DNA from 3 places in the Paenibacillus sp. GP183 genome. Region 1 is predicted to be linked to each of the others. Evidence: riboswitches for the same ligand, from Rfam matches in the RefSeq annotation. Region 1 holds a riboswitch; each other region holds the start of a gene.
What was found. Region 1 has a riboswitch for cyclic di-GMP ahead of BLV33_RS09145 (hypothetical protein). Riboswitches for the same ligand answer to the same signal wherever they lie in the genome.
Positions count from the first base shown of each region.

Region 2: another riboswitch for cyclic di-GMP. It lies ahead of BLV33_RS28060 (DUF5317 domain-containing protein); the one in region 1 lies ahead of BLV33_RS09145 (hypothetical protein).
Region 3: another riboswitch for cyclic di-GMP. It lies ahead of BLV33_RS15510 (DUF192 domain-containing protein); the one in region 1 lies ahead of BLV33_RS09145 (hypothetical protein).

Region 1 covers NZ_FNSW01000001.1:1,835,652-1,842,599, forward strand. The annotation lists gene BLV33_RS09130 (THUMP domain-containing class I SAM-dependent RNA methyltransferase) at 1-133, shown strand, start outside; gene BLV33_RS09135 (SMU1112c/YaeR family gloxylase I-like metalloprotein) at 414-797, opposite strand; gene BLV33_RS09140 (exopolyphosphatase) at 925-1,842, opposite strand; gene BLV33_RS09145 (hypothetical protein) at 1,964-2,344, opposite strand; cyclic di-GMP riboswitch class I at 2,431-2,519, opposite strand; gene BLV33_RS09150 (hypothetical protein) at 2,685-3,137, opposite strand; gene BLV33_RS09155 (glycine-rich domain-containing protein) at 3,134-3,697, opposite strand; gene BLV33_RS09160 (TIGR01777 family oxidoreductase) at 3,905-4,813, shown strand; gene BLV33_RS09165 (YuzB family protein) at 4,862-5,083, opposite strand; gene BLV33_RS09170 (heme biosynthesis protein HemY) at 5,083-5,385, opposite strand; gene BLV33_RS09175 (winged helix-turn-helix transcriptional regulator) at 5,578-5,940, shown strand; gene map (type I methionyl aminopeptidase) at 5,991-6,737, shown strand; gene BLV33_RS09185 (AI-2E family transporter) at 6,758-6,948, shown strand, end outside.
Region 2 covers NZ_FNSW01000002.1:286,423-293,370, reverse strand. The annotation lists gene BLV33_RS28085 (zinc-dependent alcohol dehydrogenase) at 1-676, opposite strand, end outside; gene BLV33_RS28080 (hypothetical protein) at 1,138-1,566, opposite strand; gene BLV33_RS28075 (hypothetical protein) at 1,599-2,234, opposite strand; gene BLV33_RS28070 (GGDEF domain-containing protein) at 2,738-3,700, shown strand; gene BLV33_RS28065 (HD-GYP domain-containing protein) at 3,931-5,277, opposite strand; gene BLV33_RS28060 (DUF5317 domain-containing protein) at 5,255-5,815, opposite strand; cyclic di-GMP riboswitch class II at 5,990-6,072, opposite strand; cyclic di-GMP riboswitch class II at 6,074-6,158, opposite strand; gene BLV33_RS28055 (hypothetical protein) at 6,467-6,796, opposite strand; gene BLV33_RS28050 (tautomerase family protein) at 6,911-6,948, opposite strand, start outside.
Region 3 covers NZ_FNSW01000001.1:3,163,775-3,170,722, forward strand. The annotation lists gene BLV33_RS15485 (TadA family conjugal transfer-associated ATPase) at 1-624, opposite strand, end outside; gene BLV33_RS15490 (CpaE/TadZ family protein) at 649-1,500, opposite strand; gene cpaB (Flp pilus assembly protein CpaB) at 1,549-2,223, opposite strand; gene BLV33_RS15500 (A24 family peptidase) at 2,616-3,119, opposite strand; gene BLV33_RS15505 (Flp family type IVb pilin) at 3,233-3,418, opposite strand; gene BLV33_RS15510 (DUF192 domain-containing protein) at 3,460-3,801, opposite strand; cyclic di-GMP riboswitch class I at 3,886-3,973, opposite strand; gene BLV33_RS15515 (IS1182 family transposase) at 4,941-6,227, shown strand; gene BLV33_RS15520 (S-layer homology domain-containing protein) at 6,825-6,948, opposite strand, start outside.

The DNA of each region.
Region 1 (6,948 bases):
CGTGCTCAGCCCGGATCGGCAGCTCGAGCAATGGATGGGGCGCCGCGCCGATAAAAAGCGCAAGCTGTTCAATGGGCGCATCGAATGCAGCTTGGCGCAATTTTTGGGGCCGCTGCCTCCAAGAAAGCCCTAGATCGATAGCTCCTTGGAAGGATGAAAAACATCTTTCCAAGGCGCAGTCTTTTTTTTCTGAGCTCTGGAAAGAATGAAAAACATTCTTCCCAGACAGAGTCTTGCCCATCATTGACTCTCTGCAACCTCTGTAGCGATGAAAAACATCTTTACAGGATCAATTCTATCCTTTTTCTCTTAGGCAAGGATGTTTTTCAATGTTTTTCATCCTTCCGGGATAAACGTGCAGGTGCAACCGAGCCGGCTTATATTATTACCATCCCCATCCCCTTGCATGTGGCTTATACTTCTACCAATTCAAGCGGCAGCCCGTCCGGATCTGCAAAAAAGGTAAACTTTCCTCTGGTAATCGGATCAATACGCACGGGTTCCACGCTGATACCTTTTGCCTCCAAATCATGTACGGCTTCCTCCATATTGGATACACAGAAGGCCAGATGCCTGAGTCCCTGTGCTTCGGGTTGGTTGACCCGCGATGGCGGATTAGGAAAAGAGAACAGTTCAATCTGTTCCCGTTCTCCCACCAGCAAATCCAATTTGAATGAATCTCTTTCGCTTCGATAGGTTTCATTCAGTATTTTCAGACCCAATAATTCTACATAGAAGTGTTTGGAACGTTGATAGTTTGAACATATAATTGCTGCATGATGGAAACCATTAAGCATCAATACACTTCCTCCCTTTTCGCTGCTCTTTCTCTATATAGTCTAACAAAAAAGCCACACCCGGAACATAACGTCAGCGGATGCGGCTCCAAACTATGCTTATTTGCTTTGCAATCTTTATTTCACTCTAACCGTCACTTCTCATTGAAGCAACGAGTGTGCTGAGCACTGTGTCCGCTTTATCGTAGTCTACCTGGCAGGTACCGGCAGCATGATGCCCGCCTCCGCCGTTTTGCAGCATCAAAGCGCCAATGTTGGTCTTCGAGGTGCGGTTAATGATGCTGTGTCCGCAAGCGAACACGCAGTTTTGTTTATTGCGTCCATCGACTATCCAGATCGAAATATTTTGGTCTGGATATAAGGCATAGACCATGAAGCGGTTGCCTGGATAAATATTTTCTACCCCTCTCAGATCCGTTACAATAACATTACCTTCAGTGCGCGTGTAGGTGCGCAGCATTTTCTGGTATAAGGCATCAAGTTCTATGTAACGATCCACACGCTCCTTGACATCGGGAAGCGCCATAATTTCAGCTACATTCTTGGAAGCCACGTGATCGACCAAGCTTTCCATAAGCTGATAGTTGCTAACCCTATAATCGCGATAACGCCCTAAACCAGTACGTGCATCCATGAGGAACGAAAGCAAATCCCAACCTTGAGGCTCTAATATGTCTTCCTTGCTGAACTGTGCGGAATCCGCTTTGTCTACACCTTCCATAATATCATCGAGCTCGCTGCCGAATTTATCGCGTCCCCCGTAATAATCATACACCACTCGAGCAGCGCTTGGAGCGATACGATTCTCGCCCTTGAAGGTCACGTTTGCATCCATCCGCTGCCGCTCGCTGGAATGGTGATCAAACCATAAGCCGCAGCCCGGTACATAAGGAACGTTGGCCAAGATATCATTTTCACCAACCTCGATCTCACCGTCCTGCATATCCTTCGGATGCACAAACTTCATCTCATCAATCATATTCATTTTTTTGAAAAGCATCGCACATACCAATCCGTCAAAATCCGACCTTGTAATCAATCTCATCGCCATTAACCCTCCTGATAGTCCATTAGCACTATTTTTCTATCATTATACCTTGATCTTTCAGGAAGTGACAACGATTTGATATAAAATTCAACAAACAAAAAAAAGAACAGCTGCCAACCTAGTTGGCTTGAGCTGTTCTTGATTTAAAGGTTAAACATTGATAAAGCTTCAACAAAAATGCTTCTACTTGAGACCACCCAAAGCTTTTGTTCTTCTCGCTTGGCACTGATGCGTTTGTGCCCATGCTGTGTAAATCAAATAGATTGGAAAGTGGTGCAAATTTCACCGAAAGCTTGACTTCGCCCTTCCAGTAAAAGATCAACATGCTGCTGTTTCTTCCGTGAAACATTTCCACATCCCAGCAAGCTTCCTTGAGGGAGTACTCTTCCGTATCGATGAGCAATTTAGGCCCTTCCGAGCTGGGGATTAAACTGGCCACTCGGTTTCCGTTGATCGATGTAAGCACTTCTTCCTCATTTTGTTTCCATTCAACTTCCAACTGTTATTTCCTCCTGTCCCAAAAAATAAATAAAACCCCATCCGTGATTCCGTCGGGAGGGGTGTCCTGTATATATAACCCTATCCTTCGGCAGCTGGCAAGCACGTTCCAGATGGAGAACGGAGCCCCTTTAGCTTTGCGTCGCTGGCTTTCGCCAGTTTTGCCATTATCGAGATTTAACGAAAAATGTCGTATCCTGCTGTTATTACTTAAAATATAAGCGATTTATATAAAAGGAAACATAATCCAATCGCACTATTTTTCATGCAAGAATATAGGTAATAAGAACTATCTTTACAAAAAATGCCTTTCTATCTGGATTTTCCCCTTGAGAAATGACTTAACTGCTGCTTCCACACCCGCTGCTGCCGCCGCCGCAGCTAGAACCCGATGAACAGCTGGACCCGCCTCCGGAATCGCCGCCTCCGCCCTGATCCGATGAAACGGAGCTCCCGCAGCCTGAGGCAGAGCACCCGCTTCCGCCGCTGTTTGCTCGCATCTGACTGTCGTCAATCGGAAGAACGTCATTCATGTTGTTCTGATAATTCGAATTATCCACCATGGAGAAAAACATCATTGCTCCCGCCAAATAGGTCAAATCCATGGTTCCATTGTTCCTTGACCAATTTGTTTGCGCATAGCTCGAGCTTCCCGCAGCATGCCTTGCTTCATCTATGGCTTGATTGATTAGAATCTGGTTCGTCTCTTTTACCTCTACATATCGATTGGCGGTTTCCGTATCAAACCAGAGACTTGAAATTTCCTGTTCATTCCCCTGCTGAAGCACATTCAATCTCTCTGCTTCCAGCGGATAGCGGAAGAATCCATTCCAAATCGCCTGACTGTAAGGAGTGAATATAAACAAATGCGCATAGACCCAGTCGAACCACGCACGTCACCCGGCATTTGTTTGGGGTCGCGTTCAGGAGCATGATGTATTTGGCTGCCCATAAAGGCTTCGCCGAAATTTTGATACTCCCTGGTGAACATCAGCATTTCGTGCCAAATATCATCGACCTCTTCACTGAACATCGGAGTACTTTTCAAAATCAAGTTCATCAAGAAATATCTTTTGAGCTCAAAAAGCTTACAATGAAATTCATCTTCCGACATATTCCCATGCTTCGTCATTACCCTATATTCCAGTCTTTCAACAAAATCCGCAGTAAAAGCGGCTTCGAGTCGTTTGACAGCTTCCGTCAGTGGAATTGAATCAAGTAAACCCAATCCCTGGGGCAATTGACTTGCATCATAACGGACACGTTTGGTTGTCCCTTGATTGCTTCGCGAACTGTAACTCACAAAGAAGATGACGATGATGAAGACGATGGCGCCAATAAAAAATGCTGGCATGTATAACCTCCCGGAAATTTGGCTTTCCTTGCTATGTATTTCCATTATAAGGGATACCGGAGTATCCTCCAATAGGATGGCATATATTTCTTCATACAACTATAATGAAAGAAAGGAGATGCTTACGATGCAAGTATTGCTAAAGCAAAACTCTTAGGATGCTTACGACGCAAGTTTTGCTAAAGCAAAACTCTAAGGGGGAAGCTTATGAAAATTGCGATTACAGGCGGAACAGGCTTTGTCGGCAGCCACTTGATTCCTTTTTTCCTGAAAAACGGACATGAAGTTCTGATTATTTCCCGGTCTTCTTCTCCTTCGCTTCAAAAAGGGATTTCTCACGTGACCTGGAATCAATTGCTGGCAGATCCTGCTGCCCATTCAGGCATCGATGCTATCATTAACTTGGCTGGTGAATCGATAAATCAGCGATGGACGGATGCGGCCAAGCATCGAATTCTGGATTCGCGTTTGAAATCAGCAAGCTATATTGAGAAATTTATCAACGAGCTTGATGATAAGCCAAAGGTGGTTATCAACGCCTCCGGCATGTCCATATACGGTACATCCTTGGAGGATACCTACGATGAACGAAGCCCTCATCGCATTGTTGATTTCTTGTCCGGTGTAGTCGAAAAATGGGAGCAAGCAGCCGACCAAATCAAGGATGCTCGTGTGGTAAAAATCCGTATTGGCCTGGTCATCGGCAAAGATGGCGGCGCGTTCCCCAAAATGCTGCTTCCTTACAAGCTGGGCATCGGCGGTAAAATCGGCAGCGGCCATCAATGGATTTCATGGATTCATATCGATGATATGGTTCGATTGATTGATACTTGTATCCAAACCGAGCAAATTAGCGGCCCAGTTAATGCGACAGCACCGAATCCGGTGACGAATGAGGCATTCGGCAGAGCGATTGCTGCAGCTTGGCATCGCCCTCATTGGTTGCCATTGCCTGCTTTCATGCTCAAGCTGATGTTCGGCGAGTTATCTACCCTTCTGCTTGATGGTCAAAAGGTACTTTCACATGTTCTGCTGAAGCATGGCTTCGAGTTCAAATATCCTACCATAGATCAAGCTTTGCGTGACTTGGCGTCTAATCCACTCAATAAGGAATAGCCTCTGCGCAAGAATACGCAGAGGCTGTTCCTTATTAGTCAAAATCATTTATTTGACGTATTTTTGCGCCTTTTCCAAAGCTTCATCTTCGGTGGGAGCCGTGATATAACGTCCGTTGATAAAAATAAAAGCAAATCGCGAGCAGGGTCCGCAATAGGATTTGCATCCGACCTTGACTTCGGCATCCGGTGCAATGCGACCAAGCTTGGTCAAGGTTGACTTGACTTTCATATGCTTGCATTTGTCGCATATACGAATATCGTTAGCCATTAATGGTCCCCGGTGTTCCCCTTGGCCGGATTCGTAATCATGAAGCCTTCCTCGGGGACATAAAAATAATCGATCCGAATCCCGTCAAGCAGAGGTTCATTTTTATCAAGTACAACATCGATGCCTTTATCCGTGCTGACAACGACATCATCATCCTTTTTATCATCAAGGCCAAGACCATAATGGGCGTGGTCCCCATGTTTATGTGTAACTTGCACACGAACCATAAGACCCTTATTTTCTTCTTTGTCGAGCTCCAGTTGTAAGACTTTTGCAGCATTGCGTGTAATTTTGACGTTCATATAGCATCTCCTGAAACTTTTTTTAATTATTATTGTAAAGAAAGCGGGCTTTGAAATCAACTTTTCGCCTTCTATTGCCATTTTACAGCTTCTTCTTTAGTATGGAAAGTAGCGAAATTTTTTCTCCTTTATGCGACAATGAAATTAACTTACCTACAGGAAAGTAATTATATTAGGAAAGGAAGGTTTCATATGACGACTCTCAAAACCGTAAAAACGACTTCTTTAAGCAGCAATCACATTCCGAAAGAACCTCAAATCATAGAATGCTCCGTGGAAAGAACACTGGAGGTGATCGGCGGCAAATGGTCATTTCTCGTTCTGCGCGAATTGTTCTGCGGGACACGCAGGTTTGGCGAGCTGCAGCGGCAAATCAATGGAATCAGCCCCAAATCATTGACGGATACACTTCGCCACCTGGAGGAACAAGGCGTTCTGGAAAGGACCGCTTACGCGACAGTCCCAGTTACTGTAGAATATAAACTTACACCAAAAGGTCAGGATTTGCATCAAATATTAAAAGAAATGAAATTATGGTCCGCCAAGTGGACATAATGGACTGAAATGGCTTTGCCGCTCACAAGAAGCTAAGGAGTGTACATCCTATGATTACCATCAAGTCAAAAGAAGAAATAGATAAAATGGGCAAAGCCGGACAAATACTTGCCGCATGCCACAAAGAAATTGCCAGGATGATTAGGCCTGGTATCACCTCTTGGGAAATTGATCAATTTGTTGAAGGCTTTTTGGCCAAACATGGCGCTATTCCGGAACAAAAGGGATACAAAGGCTATCAATATGCAACCTGCGCCTCGATCAATGACGTGATTTGCCACGGGTTTCCAAGTAAAAACCCTTTAAACGATGGGGATATTGTCACGATTGACATGGTCGTCAGATTGGGTGACTGGCTGGCAGATTCTGCATGGACCTACGGAGTGGGGAATATCTCGAGTGAAGCTCAAAAACTGCTCAAGGTTACGAAGGAATCCCTCTATAAAGGTATAGAAAAAGCAGTCATTGGCAACAGACTTGGGGACGTGTCCAATGCCATTCAAACTTACGCGGAAGCGGAGGGATTCTCTGTTGTCCGAGATTTTGTCGGTCATGGCATTGGCATGGATATGCATGAAGAGCCTCAAGTGCCTCATTATGGGCCGGCTGGCAGAGGTGTGCGCCTTAAGGAAGGCATGGTGTTCACGATAGAGCCGATGCTCAATGTCGGCCAATATTTTTCCAAGGTCGATCTGGATGGGTGGACGGCTCGTACATTTGACGGGAGCCTGTCCGCTCAATATGAACACACTATTGCCATCACGAGCGAAGGACCGCGGATATTGACCGAACAATAATCGTCGCTGGAGGGAAGAAAGTGATTTCTTTTTACAGAAAATATTGGAGAACAGCTTTTGATATCGCGCTGATTATTCTGACTGTTTATCTTTTCATGCTTCTCTTCAGCTACCTGTACAGGATCGCGACACCGATCTTTCTAGCTGTCATTATTTTTTTCATGATTGAGCCGTTGGCCCGTTTTCTGAATCGCAGAGGGATGCGGAAATC
Region 2 (6,948 bases), on a different contig from region 1:
CCCGGTCGAAAGCATAGGTTTCGAGTGGCACCTTGTCCGTGTAGATGATTTCGTCCGCACCGAAGGCAAGGGCAGTCTCGATGCGTTTGACGGAGTGGGAATGGGCCGCCGCATAAATTTTTCGCGCGCCCCGCAGCTTTGCCAGCCTGAGCGCCATGAGGCCGATCGGACCAAGACCAAGCACCAGCACGTCGTCGCCTATGCGGATGTCGACCGTCTCGGTCAGATCGACCGCAACGCCGAGCGGCTCCACAAGCGAAGCGACCGCGAAGGAAAGCCCTTCGAACGGAACGACAACCTCCTTAGGGGCGACGATGAATTCGGCGAACCCCATGGAGAAGTTGCGCCCCCAGAAGCTCGGGCCCCGGTTGCATAGATCGTACCGGCCGTCCCGGCACCATTCGCAAGTCCGGCAAAACGTGCTCGTCTCCAACGTAACCGAACTGTCTTCCTCGACATGCCGGACGCGCGATCCCTTCCGCACGACAATGCCCGAAATTTCATGGCCGATCGGCTCCCAGTCAGCCGCGCCCGTCTTGGCGCTCGTCATGTCCGTTCCACAAATGCCGCATGCTTTCACGCGAATCAATACCTCTTCGTCGCCGATCTCCCCCAGCTCGCCTTCGCGAAGCTCGAAGTTGAAAGGCGCTTTGACATACCATGCTTTCGTTTTCAATCTATTACCTCCCATGAAAATTGCTGAATTCTTCCCAGATAAGCTCCATTATAGAGAATCGACTGGCAACTTCCAATATTCAGAAGTTTATTTCACAGGTTTGTGAGGATTATTCATGGAATGGCTCTGAGGCTAAAAAGGCAGTGTTCGAATACATCGAATTATTCTATAATCGTCGCGAACACATTCGTCTAATAATTGCTTACCGCCATACAAGACTGGTGAGTCTTTGACATTAGACTAACGGTAGTAACCGAGGCTTTATGTGTGTCTACCTTTTTAAGGCAAGGTCAGGAACTTGTTGTGGGCTTTATGTCTTCCTGCTAGTAACTTTACCTGTGCAATTGAGCTGCGCGCCTAGCAGTGCAAAAGGCCACCGAGTAATTTCGGTGGCCTTGTTCATTTAATCTCTCGTTCTCCGTTAAATTGGCTCTTCGGATTTCTGGCGGAAATCTTGTCAGTTATTTTCTTGGAGTGTTTTCAACAATTTGCTTAACGAATAATACTTCCGTTCCCTGCGGTGCGTACATTGTAATGTCGTAGGTGATACCTCCGGGTTTGGTCATCCCCACCTTGACATCTTTGTCTTCCGTGCTGACTTCGGTAATGATCCTTTCTGAATCTATGACGATTTTCTTCTCGCCAATTGTCGCTTTATTTTGCAGCACATCTACTACATCTGAGCTTATCAAATTGGAGCAGTTGACTATTGCGACAGTCACTGGATTGCTTAACCACGATTGATGTCCCTCGTTATACTGTTTGAAAATGGTCTCCGGCAAGGGTTCGGACTTTCCATGTCGGTAGTAAGGAATTTGCATAAGCGGTTTGGTAAGTTGGCTTTCATCCAGTGCATACAGTATTTTTCTATCCGTCTTTGGCGAAGGCACCGTAGTTGGTTTTGCCGCTTCAAATTCCGCATTTAAATCGAAAGGCTGACCTTTTCTGCCATAAAAGATCCATTAAGTTCGTAAAAGAAATAATTATAGGAAAATCTAGACGCAAGTACGATTTCACCCTTTGGGGGAATGGCGAATTGAGCGAAATTTACTAGGAAGGAGGAACCTTTTTTCAGTTTGTCTTGGAGACTTCCTGCAGCACTCATTGGTTCATCTAGAATTAAATGAAGCGTCTGCCCAATGTAATCGTAATCGACTGGGTTATTGACTGGATTTATGTTTTGTTTCACCTTTAGGTCAATAGATTGAACATTACGATCCGAAATTTGGATATCTGTAATTGTACCCAGTACACGCTGGAGTCGGCTCACCTGTTCCCAATCCCTAGGAGGAGAAGAATGATTTGGGGGTGCTTCTCCTGTTTTGGGCAGTTCAAGTTCAGCTACTGGTTCCTGAATGGCAACGGGTTGGGAGCTTTCGGGTGGCGATTGAACTTCCGCTTTTGGTTGCTCCGTACATGCCGATAACATCACGGTTATGAAAATTGCGGTAAATAGATTCACGCTTTTCTTTAAATTATCCTTTTTTCTTGGATTATTCTCGGATAATCTTGAACCAGAACTTCTCCTTCTTTCGAGAACGCTTTTAAGTAGCTTCAATTTGTCCTGTCTCCTTCCAGTATGTTTTAACTACTCAATTTGACGTTCAACGCTCAAATAAGTTCCATCATTTTACAGCTCTTGTATATTCAACTTAAATGTCTGTTAGCTTAGAAGGCTGCCGACCTATTGCAGTCGGCAGCCTTCTTCTGATGTTTATTGAGCTATAGTATCCGGTTAGCTTAACAAAGCTATTGATTGCAAAAATGCTTCTATACGTTGGTTGGTATCATGATAAGGCTTGTTCTCATGTAATCCGTAGTTGAAAAAGCCATGCTCCATACCCTCATACGTTAACGCGGTATTGAATTGTTGGTTAGTCAATCGTTGGTAACCTTTCTTCTTTGAAAAACCTCTTGATTAATATATGAATACCTAAAACTGTATATTTTTTTGTAAAAATAACCATTTATATAGCTTTTAGTGCTATAATAAATTTTGTTGGTTTTTGACCGTTGGTTATTCCCAATTTAGTTTTTAAAATGATCTTGGAGTGTAAGCTTATGGGTAAATGGGATAGTATCCCTTGTTTGAAAGACATTCATATCCAACCAGGCCATACCGTTGACGAGAATGAATCATTGGGCGACTTTATGGATAAGATCAGAACTCAAAAGTCTTCTAATCGTACATATATTGTCATGAGGGACACTAAACCAGTCGGAATTATTCGTAGTATAGATATGTTCCGTTTACTAGGGACTCTGTATGGTGTCGCATTAAACTATAAAAAGCGATTAAACGAAGTTATGTATTCAAATATTCTAACTGTCGATTGGAATATGAAAATCGATGAAGTATCAAGAAAAGCAACTGTAAGAATTTATGAAGACATTTACGATGACATTATAGTCACTCGTGATCAGGATTTCATTGGAGTTATACCAGTTTATGAATTGCTGACCTTTATGACTGAATTTAAGCTTAGGGAAGCTGTTCAACAAAACCCATTGACAGGACTTCCAGGAAATGAACGAATTCATGATTACATAACAATTAAAATTGAACAGAAAGAAGCCATTTCAGTTATTTATACTGATATTGATCATTTTAAGGCATACAATGATGTGTACGGCTTTAAATACGGTGATGATGTTATTAGATGGGTGGGTAGATTACTTACTTCGACTGAGTTTAAAGAACTCTCTTTCGTTGGACATATTGGTGGTGATGATTTTGTCACCTGTCTTCCCACTAGCTCTGCTGAGGACTATTGTGAGCAGGTAATTAAATTGTTTGAAATCGAAAAGCGGAATTATTATTCATTGGAAGATAATTCAAAAAATAATATTGAATCATTAGATAGGGATCATGTAATCAAGAAATTTCCATTAATAAGTTTATCAATGGCGATATTAAATATATCCTCTGAACAAATTACGGACCTTTCTGAGCTGTCTTTAAAAGCCGCTAGAGTTAAAAAACAAGCAAAGCAAATAAATGGTAGCAATTATGTCAACATCTAAGTATCGTTTTTAATAATAGTGATTGCTACATTGACAGGCAAAGTATGCATCAGATTTTAACGAAATTAGAACTGTTGATCGCGTGCCCAATTCTAGGATAAATAAACCAAAGGCGGTAGTTCCCGAGCTAGACATCGACATTTTTTTGATTTACCCAATTTATCAAAAAAGCGGCCCGGGAATGCACAACCCTGCCGCCTTTCTTTCATGTTTTTAAATCCCCCATCTTTTTAATTTTCATTTTCCGGGATGGGTGCACTTACTGCTGCTTCCAATTGTGCTTGATTCATTTTAAATTGCTCAACCACTTCATCCCAAGGTGTCTTCTCAATTAATTTAATAAACACGGCCGTCAGCTCCGTATCAAATTGACTGCCAGCTCCCTCATTAATGCGTCTCAACGTTTCCTCCAGTGAAAGTCCTTTTCGATATGGGCGATCTGATATCATAGCGTCAAAAGCGTCTGTTATAGTTAGTATTTTTGCAATCAACGGTATCTCGTTCTCCTTTAAACCATCTGGATAGCCATTTCCATCGATTCTCTCATGATGAGAACGAATAGCCGGTAACAATTCCGAAAAAATGTTTGCGTCTTTTAAAATCTGGTAACCAATAACCGGATGCAATTTAATTTTTTCATATTCTTCCGCACTCAATGTTCCTTCTTTTCTTAAAATATCATCCTCAATGCCAATCTTCCCAATATCATGAAGAATCCCGCCGAAATAGACATTATCGATCTCCATCTTTGTTAATTTTAGCTCGGTTGCAATTCGTTTACCCCAATAGGCTACCCGCCAGGAATGTCCACTTGTGTATGGATCTCTTGCATCAATTACTGAAGCCATAGCGGTAATAAGAGACATATTTAATTGTTTCTCTTGTTCAACCTTATACTCCAATTTTAACAAGGAAGCATGATATTGTTTGAAAACTCGACTAATTAGAGCAAAGACAAACAACATTGGGATTAACCCGTATAGTGCAAGAGATTCATAAAGCCTGACACTGATTAGACCTAATGCTAATACCAAGAAATAAATCATAGGGCCGGTTTTCATCATGTTGACGAAAATACTTTTAAATGACTTGTTGTAGATCACACTCAGCACTGTTGCACACATGGTTATATTCGATATCCAATATATTCCAATAAGGAGCAAATCAGAAAACTCAGATCGGATTGGGACAGTCTTCAAGTAAGCAGCCACAACAGCGACAATAGTAATAAACACAAATTTTTGCCCAGCATTATTTAAGGCAGTCGCAAGTTTGCTAGAATATAAGAATGCAATAAGTATGACTTCAATTAATGATGACCATATAGCTACAGGCTGGCCATATAATAAAATTGCTGAAAAATTAACTGCCGATGTCAGTGTCAAAACAAAATTTTTTGAAAAAATTGAAATAAATGACGCTACAATACTCAACAATGAATAAACGACCAAAATGGGCCATAATGATCTTTGTTCATAATAGGGAATACAAGTTGCGACAATAATAACTGCCAGGCAAGGGAATGTCATTAGTACGACTTTTCTCAAAAGTTCCTTAAGATTGTTTGTCAGTAACATTCAATTTCCCCTCGTGTAGTCCTTTTAGTGATATGGGTTTATTCATCATCCGCTGAATTAGCAAAAAGACGCCAAACGCAACAAAAATATCTCCAATACTTATAACCCTCGGAACCGGGTACGGTACATAGATGATATCCGATAGAAACGACAAACGGGTAGTATTATCTATAATCGCATGCTTCCAGTCATCTCCATTTAAAAGAGCAGTCACATCAAAAGGAGTTTTCTTCGCTTGCTCGAGATCAATCGGCATCCTGCCAAGATTAACCCAAATCGTGATTGCATTTAACATCCAGCCAATCATGATTACGCGTACATCTTCCCACATCCTATTTTTGTACAAAAAGACGATAGCCGATAAATAAGCAACCGACACAATCACTTTGCCTATCCCGTGAGGTAAAAAGATGGAACACACCTGCAGAATGACGCTGATCAGCAAAAATACTAATTTATGAAATTTAGGGATTTCCTTTATTCTGCCTCCGCGTAAAAACGCGACGACAAAAGACAAAATAATGATATCGAGCAGCATCTCTTTCCCCCTTAAAATTTGAAGGAACACTACTAATAAAAACTTAGTAGTGTTCCTTCCGTCGAGGCTACTTACACAACATTAAAATCTGCTGCAGTTGCTACTACGATAGCAACCACGATAAGAAATGCAATAAAAAGCGATTTCAATTTCATTTCCTTGCCCTCCTTTGAGTAGGAGGGAGGGTGGTTTCGCTACTTGCTCCGCGTAAGCCAAGCGACCAATTAAGGCTTACACTTCATCGCTCCTCCCTATAAATAGAGAGGAAGTCGGGTTCGCTACTTGCTCCGTGTAAACCAAGCGACCAAATTACGGTTTACAGTTCATCGCTTCTTCCCTGATTGCAAAAAATCAGAAAAGTCGGGTTCGCCACTAGCTCCATGTAGATAAGGCGACCAGTTACCTCTACATTTCACAGCTCTTTTCTAAGAAAAGATTACCATTTAGCAACGAAATTGGTCAAGTTAAATTTATGAAAAAATTGGTTATCATTCGGAAAAATCACAGAACAATTACTCCAATGGAAATAGTCTTGAGTAGAGTATTTACCTAGACGAAAGTTTGAATCTATACTCCAAATTCCTGCCCGTTACTTCAATGAGGCTGCCGGGTATATAACCTTGGCAACCTCATCATGAATTATAGAATCATCTAACTGTTATTGTCCTCATATCCCCATCTTTCCAGAAGCCAGCTATATTCTAATATTTCCTCCTTAGTTAGTCGGCCCAATTTCATTTTTGCAAGGAGAACGAGTTCTTGGCGACCTGTGTACTCAAAGTCCTTGTAGATCTCCTGGTTCTTTTTATGGAATAGGTGGATACGCTCAGTAAGTTCGAAATATGGCAATTCCCCTTGTTTCCATTCTATGAAAGATTGATATAATGGCTCCAAGGCTTGTTCAGTTACCAATTTATGATACTCATCAAGAAGTTCACGTTCTTGCTGTTTTTTGAGTTTCGAATTATACTTGCTCTCCATATTGTCAACCTCTTTATTCTGTTTTTACCTCTCGTTTTCCGTAGTTGAGCCGGCGGTTCAATCTGTAATTCTAAGGTGTCTTTTAAGTTCCATAAAAGGAGTAATAAGAAATAATTATTCTGTTCCTTTTTTGCCAAACCCATCACCGAATT
Region 3 (6,948 bases), 1.3 Mb from region 1:
AGCAAGTGGAGGAATGATGACATTCACACGGGAGCCATCCGGCAGCCTCGCGTCCACCATCGGACTGCTTTCGTCCACCCTTCGGCCAATCGGTGCAACAATTTTGTCAATTATGTTCATCACATGCTCATCATCTCTGAATTGCACATAGGAGATTTCAATCTTGCCTCCACGCTCCACATAGACTTGATTCGGACCGTTGACCATAACCTCGGTAATTTCCGGATCGAGCAGCAGTGGATTGATCGGACCGAAGCCGGTGAGGTCGTTGATGAGCTCTTCTACCACCTTCTTCCGATCGATCTTGCCGCGGAAAGATTCGTCCTCCAGGATGAGCTCAACTGCCATCTCGTCAATCTTGGGCACAATAGCCGCTATATCGTCATCCTTCAATATGCTTAAAATCTGTTTGTGCAGCTTGTTTTTCAATTCTTGATGCTTCGTCATCTGATACGTTTGCTCTTTAGGACGAGAATCTGTCCCCCGGATAGCTCTAAATGTAGTTAAAAGATCCTTCTTCGGTGCCGTGGGTGCAAGACCTTCTGCTTCTATTGATACGGTGCCTAAAGGATTTTCTATTACATTTGCACCCGTTTTCGCCTGAATTTTATCCATCAAACTCATGTCGCACCTCCTAACTGATCTAGGTTAGAATATCGAAGTGATCCCTTTTGTCTTATGAAATAACTGATGCAGCAGCGAGGCTTGCTTTGGTTTAAACAGTGAAATTTCCCTGCGGGAAATGAGCTGTTCCGCCATTTTAAAAATCGACTTGGCAATATCCGTTTTCGCGTGATTGAGTACGAAAGGGATTCCAATATTCAATGATTGGGAAACAATCTGAAAGTCATTAGGAATGTAGATCGGCAGCTCTTCGTTTAAAATCTCCTGTGCATCCGTTGTTTTAATCACACTGTCCATGGTGGAGCGATTAATGACCACCTGTGCCTTCTGCCTGCAGCCGAGAATGTCCATCGTTTCCAGCATCAGCTTGGTGTTTTTAATTGAAGTCATCTCCAGTGTTGTCATTACGAAAACCTGATCTGCTTTTTCAATAAATTGCAGTGTCCGATCTTGAAGCCCGACACCGGTATCGACCAGCAGATAATCATGATGTGACAGCAATAGATCACATACTCGTTCGATAACCACTGGAGTAACCAAATCGGCAAACTCTGGCCGTTCAGGTGCTGCCATGACCTTTACCCCGCTAGCATGATGAATGAGATAGCCCGCCAGCATAAAACGATCCATGGTCCCGATCTCATCTACAACATCTTTGATCGAGAATGTCGGATGAAGGTCCAACGCTAATGAGACGTCGCCAAATTGAAAATTACCGTCCAGCACACTGATCTGGATGTTTTTCTTGGTCAGCGCAACTGCCAGATTCACCGCCAAAACCGTTCGCCCGATGCCGCCCTTAGCGCTGCAAATCACAATCATCTCGCCACGCTTGCCCTTGCTCTGCTCCTCGTTCATCCTTTCAGCTTGATCCATCCCTTGCGCCTCCTATTTCATTGTTCCCGGCAGGAACAGTACTGCTCCCTACTTCTTGTCAGACGCAGCATTTATCCGGCTTCGGAGCAGCAGATTGATGCTGCCCCTTCCATTCGCATTTATTAGAGTTACTGAATCCTCTGGTTTCGCTTCAAGTGTCACCGTACTATATTCCGCATAAGGCGTGTCCGATTTAGCCTCAACCATCCGCCTTCCAATCGCCAGGACCCGCAAATTTTGGTTAATCGTCGTGGAAATGACCTTATCCGACAGCTTATCCGTTAGAGTTGACACCACATCGACATAATCACCAGGCTCAATCAAATTGGAGACGGATTGGACTAAATTGACTCCAACGGTAACTGCCCGATAACCCTCTTGAACTTTTTTAGAGACAAAAAGCGCCTCCTCCACCTGATTTTTCAAATGGTGGGAAAGCAGTATTTCATCGGGTGCCATGTCCATAACCGCAATCTTATCCACGGCATCGGTTGAATTTCTCACAGCCTGCGGATGGACAAGTGCTGCGGGGACCTGCATGGTTTGAAGCATTTCAGGGGTGATTTTTGTATTTGCTTTGATGGCTTGCTTGGCTCCTATAACTGTAACGACACTTGCGTCAGCAGCCTTAACTTGATCGAACTTTTTCATGTAATTAAAAAAAAGTACAGTTGTCACCAGCCCCATAAGCAGGGCCATTACCAAAATGATCTTGGATCTCATCCATTCTCCCCCAGTTTGTAATTATAAAATGAGCGCCTAAGATAAGGTTATTCGATCAGCCGGATCGAGTAAGCTCCTCTATTGACAGCGCCAGGCTTCGCAAGACCGGTACCAATTCTTCAAAAACGTCTCATCTCCTATTCCACGCGGATCGTTGAGTTCGTTGAAAGGGTCGGGACAGGGATGATATGGGACACGAGCGGCGTAAAAAAGGGAAGTTTATAGGCCTACTGGATCGGCAACCTGCACATGTCCCTTCGCATAGGAGACAATTTCCGCAACACTCTTTCCCAATCCACCGAGCCTCACTGCTTATTGAACGGTCATATGTAAGCTTTGATAAGCAAATATAAATCGTCCCAAATCGACTATGCCGCACTTCATCATCCCCCTCACCACCCTTTCTGGAATAAACAAAGCGCAGCACCTCCAGCTATAGCAACACCGTAGGGATAAGTTCCTGAGGTAAAATGCTCCTTCCACTGGATTTGCAGACCATATCGTATCCCTATCAGCACATACAAGAGAAATTGAATCCTTTGGCGAAAATCTCTCTGGAACAAAACTACCGCAACGGCGATTAATGCTCCAAGCAGCGCCATATAGACGGAGGCCGCCAGAACAAACCATGTTCCTTTCAAAGCCCCCACCAGCGCCAACAGCTTTACATCACCTGCGCCCATCCCCCCTAATAGGTAAGGAATCAGCAGGATGCAAAGCCCCACGGTAAACCCAAGTAAAGACTGCCCCAGGCCAGACCAGCCTTCCAATGCGGCATGTAAACCAAATGCAACAAGCAGCGCGGGGAAAATCACTTTGTTATAAATCATTCGTTTCTTTAGATCGGTAACGACACAAATCCCAATGACCATCAGCAGGATCAGATCAGTCCACAAACCAGGTCCTCCGTTTCTTCCTAAGAAAGTAGATTGAATTTAGTGGAGATGAAAAAGGCCGTTACGTTTGGAATAAACGCACGGCCTTTTGTAGGCTGTCGTTCAACTGCGGATTATTTCATTCCGGCAACGCCAGCATCTACACCTGCTTTCGCATTATTGAATAAAGCTATAATTTGTGTGCGAAGTAAAACCAAGGTTCCAACAACCGCAACAGCGATCAAGCCTAGCACCAAACCATACTCTGTCATCCCTTGTCCTGCTTCTTCCTTCAATAGACCTTTGATTTTGTTTACCATTTTAAATCCTCCTCATAAATTTGGTTTTTGTCGAATTTGTCTTACACCATCACTACAGTTTGTCCCATAGAAATACCTTCTTGTTCCAAGGTGCCGGCCGGCAGCTCCAATACGGATTTCGTTGCCGGTATGGCTGCCCCAATGGTTCCCGGTTTCAAGGATTGCTCCATTCCAACAATACGGCCGTCATCGTCCAGGTGAAGTACATCAATTTCAAATTTCATAAAAAATGTGTGTACGCTTTTACATGGACGTATGTATAATCCGTGTCCAATCGGAAGCTGCTTCTGAAGCATCAAACCTTTAAACCTTTGGATAAACGTCTCCGCTCTATCAATGTGATGTCCAAGCAGCAGCCCGTTTTCCCTGATCATCATTTTCATTGATAGTTTCACCACCTCCCAAGTATGTAAAAAACCCCACCTTTTCCCGAAAGGAGGGGTCACAAAAAAATGCTCCCTCGGTCTTTCGGCAACTGGCTGGCAAAAGCAAAAATGCGCTTTAGCCCCTCTAGTTTTGCGTCCCCGGCTTTCACCAGGTTTGCCTTTATCGTGACCTTGCGAAGCCTTTTTGCTTGCTGGTCCGATGTGATTGATTTCATGATAATCTACAGCAAAGCAAGAAAAAAATCCAACCAACGACTCAATTGTCACAAAATATTCAATAGTCAAAATTGTGACTTTTCACACATTTTTGATCACAATAAGAATGCCATTCTACCCGTAATGAGTTGATTTTTGGAGGAAAATGGTGGATTAAAGCAGGCTGGGAAAACATTCAATAACTTATCTACTAATAATTGGTTTATTTTAAAATAGGATTTCCGGCTTATAATTACCTTTCCGGTGTTGAAAATCCTGGTGAAATGGAAATTAATCCTACTTTAGTTGCATTAGATCCTTTAAAATATTGAATTAATCCTGTATTTTTTCATCTAAAAAGGGACTTTCAGACGATGTTTAGTCTCAACTCTTTTACCGATTACTAACCCGGAGGATCCACCGCAGTCCATTTTACTTTTTCTGACTAATGAACAAAAGTGCAGCATAAGGTTACACATTTTTCTTTGGTTGAATTGTCGCTCGGCATTTCAATTTCACCAAAAAAATAAGTCCTAATTTTCTATAATTTCTTTGATTCTCTTCTTTCAATTTTTCCATTTATATTCTATTTTGGAGCTAAATGTATGGGATTTATTAATGGAAATACTCGAAATTCTGATTGAATAGTTTCCTACGGAAACCAAGCAGCGTAATTTTAGACACTCGTCCTACCTGGATGATTCGAGAAGATGCACGGACGGTCGAACCTTAAGGTTCGCTTCCGATACCCGCAACAAAGAAAGACCACCATCAAGGGACTGTTGACAAAGTATTGAATTGAATAGGTTTTTTGAAGGACCGTGTAGAATTAATATCTATACGGTCTTTTTTATGGAGGTCAAAGCTATGATGGGTATAGATGGAGATAAACAAAATCAACTGATGTATATGAACCTGGATGATCTGGTGCCCCAAACCATTTGTTGCGGGATATTCGACAAAAAGTCGACTTCACTTTTATTTATGAAAAAGTGCATCACCTCTACTCACCAATGGGACGAAAATCCATTGACCCCGTTCTCCTTATAAAAATGCTGCTTATTGGATACCTGTATGGAATACCTTCGGAAAGAAAGTTAGAGCAAGACATTATTGTAAATCTAGCTTACCGATGGTTTCTAGGTTTAGATCTGGGTGAATCTGTTCCTGACCACTCGACATTAAGTCAAAACCGCCGCAGGCGATTCAAAGACAGCGAGGTATTCCAAGAAATCTTTGATCATATCGTTTCAAATTGCATCAGCAAAGGTACGGTAACTGGGGAAGTTGTCGTTGTGGATTCCACTCACATCAAAGTGAACGCTTCAAAAGGAAAAACGGAGAAAGTCGTTGTCGAGAAGAAACCATCCGAATATTTCAAGGATCTAGAACAAGAAGCTCGCCGAATTGAATCCGAGCTCAATAATGATCCGAACAAGAAAAAACGCGGGAAGAAACCAAAGGAGAAATGCGCGGAAAAAGAAGTAACTCAAAGCAAATCCGACCCTGAAGCAGGACTGTTAAGCAGACCCAACAAACCTAAAGGATTTCATTACCTAGCCCATACCACGATTGACACAAAACATGGAATCATCACAGACATCCATGTGACTCCAGGAAACATAAATGACCACGAGCCATTTACTGCTCGGTTAAAAGAGCAACAAGAAAAGTTTGATTTACGAATCCAAAAGGTTGGAGCGGACAAAGGCTACGATCGTTCTCCTGTACATTATGCACTCGAAAAGCTTGAGATAAAGGGGTACATAGTACCCATAGATTCTGATGAGAATCATTTGAAAAAATCAGGCCTGACATATGACAAGACAAACGATATATATACGTGCATAAAAGGAAAAACCCTTCGGTTTACGCACATCAACTTTCACACGGAAAAGCAAGCTTACACGAAGATGTATGCTTCAAAAAGCAAGGATTGTGAGCAATGTTCGTTGCGTTTCGGTTGTTTTGGCAAGACTGGTAATCGAAGGACAATTCAACGTCCGTTATTTCAAGAAGCAAAGGAACGAAATGTTGTCCGTTCACGTTCAGATGAATATCGCACGATTCAAAAAGCAAGGCGCGTGTGGTGCGAGGGCAGTTTTGGAACGATGAAGAGGTGTCACAACTTAACATATACCTATAAGAACGGCATTCGGAACGCCACCGAACATTGCCTTCTTTCCGCGTTGGCTTTAAATATAAAACGAATGATAAAAGCGGCATAAAACATCGCGATTAGTCACCCAAAATTACCTTAAACAATAGAAAATATAAAAAAACAAAGTGGGCTAGGGAATTGGATCCCCTAGCCCACTTTATCAACAGTCCCATCAAGGTGGTCTTTCTTTGTTAAGCGGGTGATGGGAATCGAACCCACGCTATCAGCTTGGAAGGGTGATAGGAGGGGTTCGCCAATCTCTGTTATGGTGGGTCAAGACCGTAATCTATAAGGCTTATCCACCTTGGAACTTTGTTCCATTTGGATGTGTTTGGTTACTTGTTGACGAAAATCGTCAACAGTTCGTCAACAAGTAACCTTTTATTTTAATTTCAACACATTCCCTGCGCGTTGTTACTATTTCCACATAACGATTCTGGAGTCCGCTTATTTAACTTACATTTATTTCATTTACAAACCTCACTGTTATTTCTTTGGTTCAAAGATTCAAAGCCTGCATCAACTCTTACAACCCCTGCTTAACCAACAATGCAGCCCTTCCCTAGTTTTAGGATGAGCTGCATTGTTTCATGCTATGTGCTCCCATTCGTTATATTTGGGTTTTGCTCCAACGATAGGTTTTTTTATCCTATTTCAATTTGACTTATTCATCCATTGAGAAGGAGGCGGAGATTGTATATTTGCCCTCAGATCTTGATTCTCCCCAATTAAGAGGCGAAACACGCCAGTAGTATTTCCCCTTTTTTAATTCGAGTTCATTGTACCAG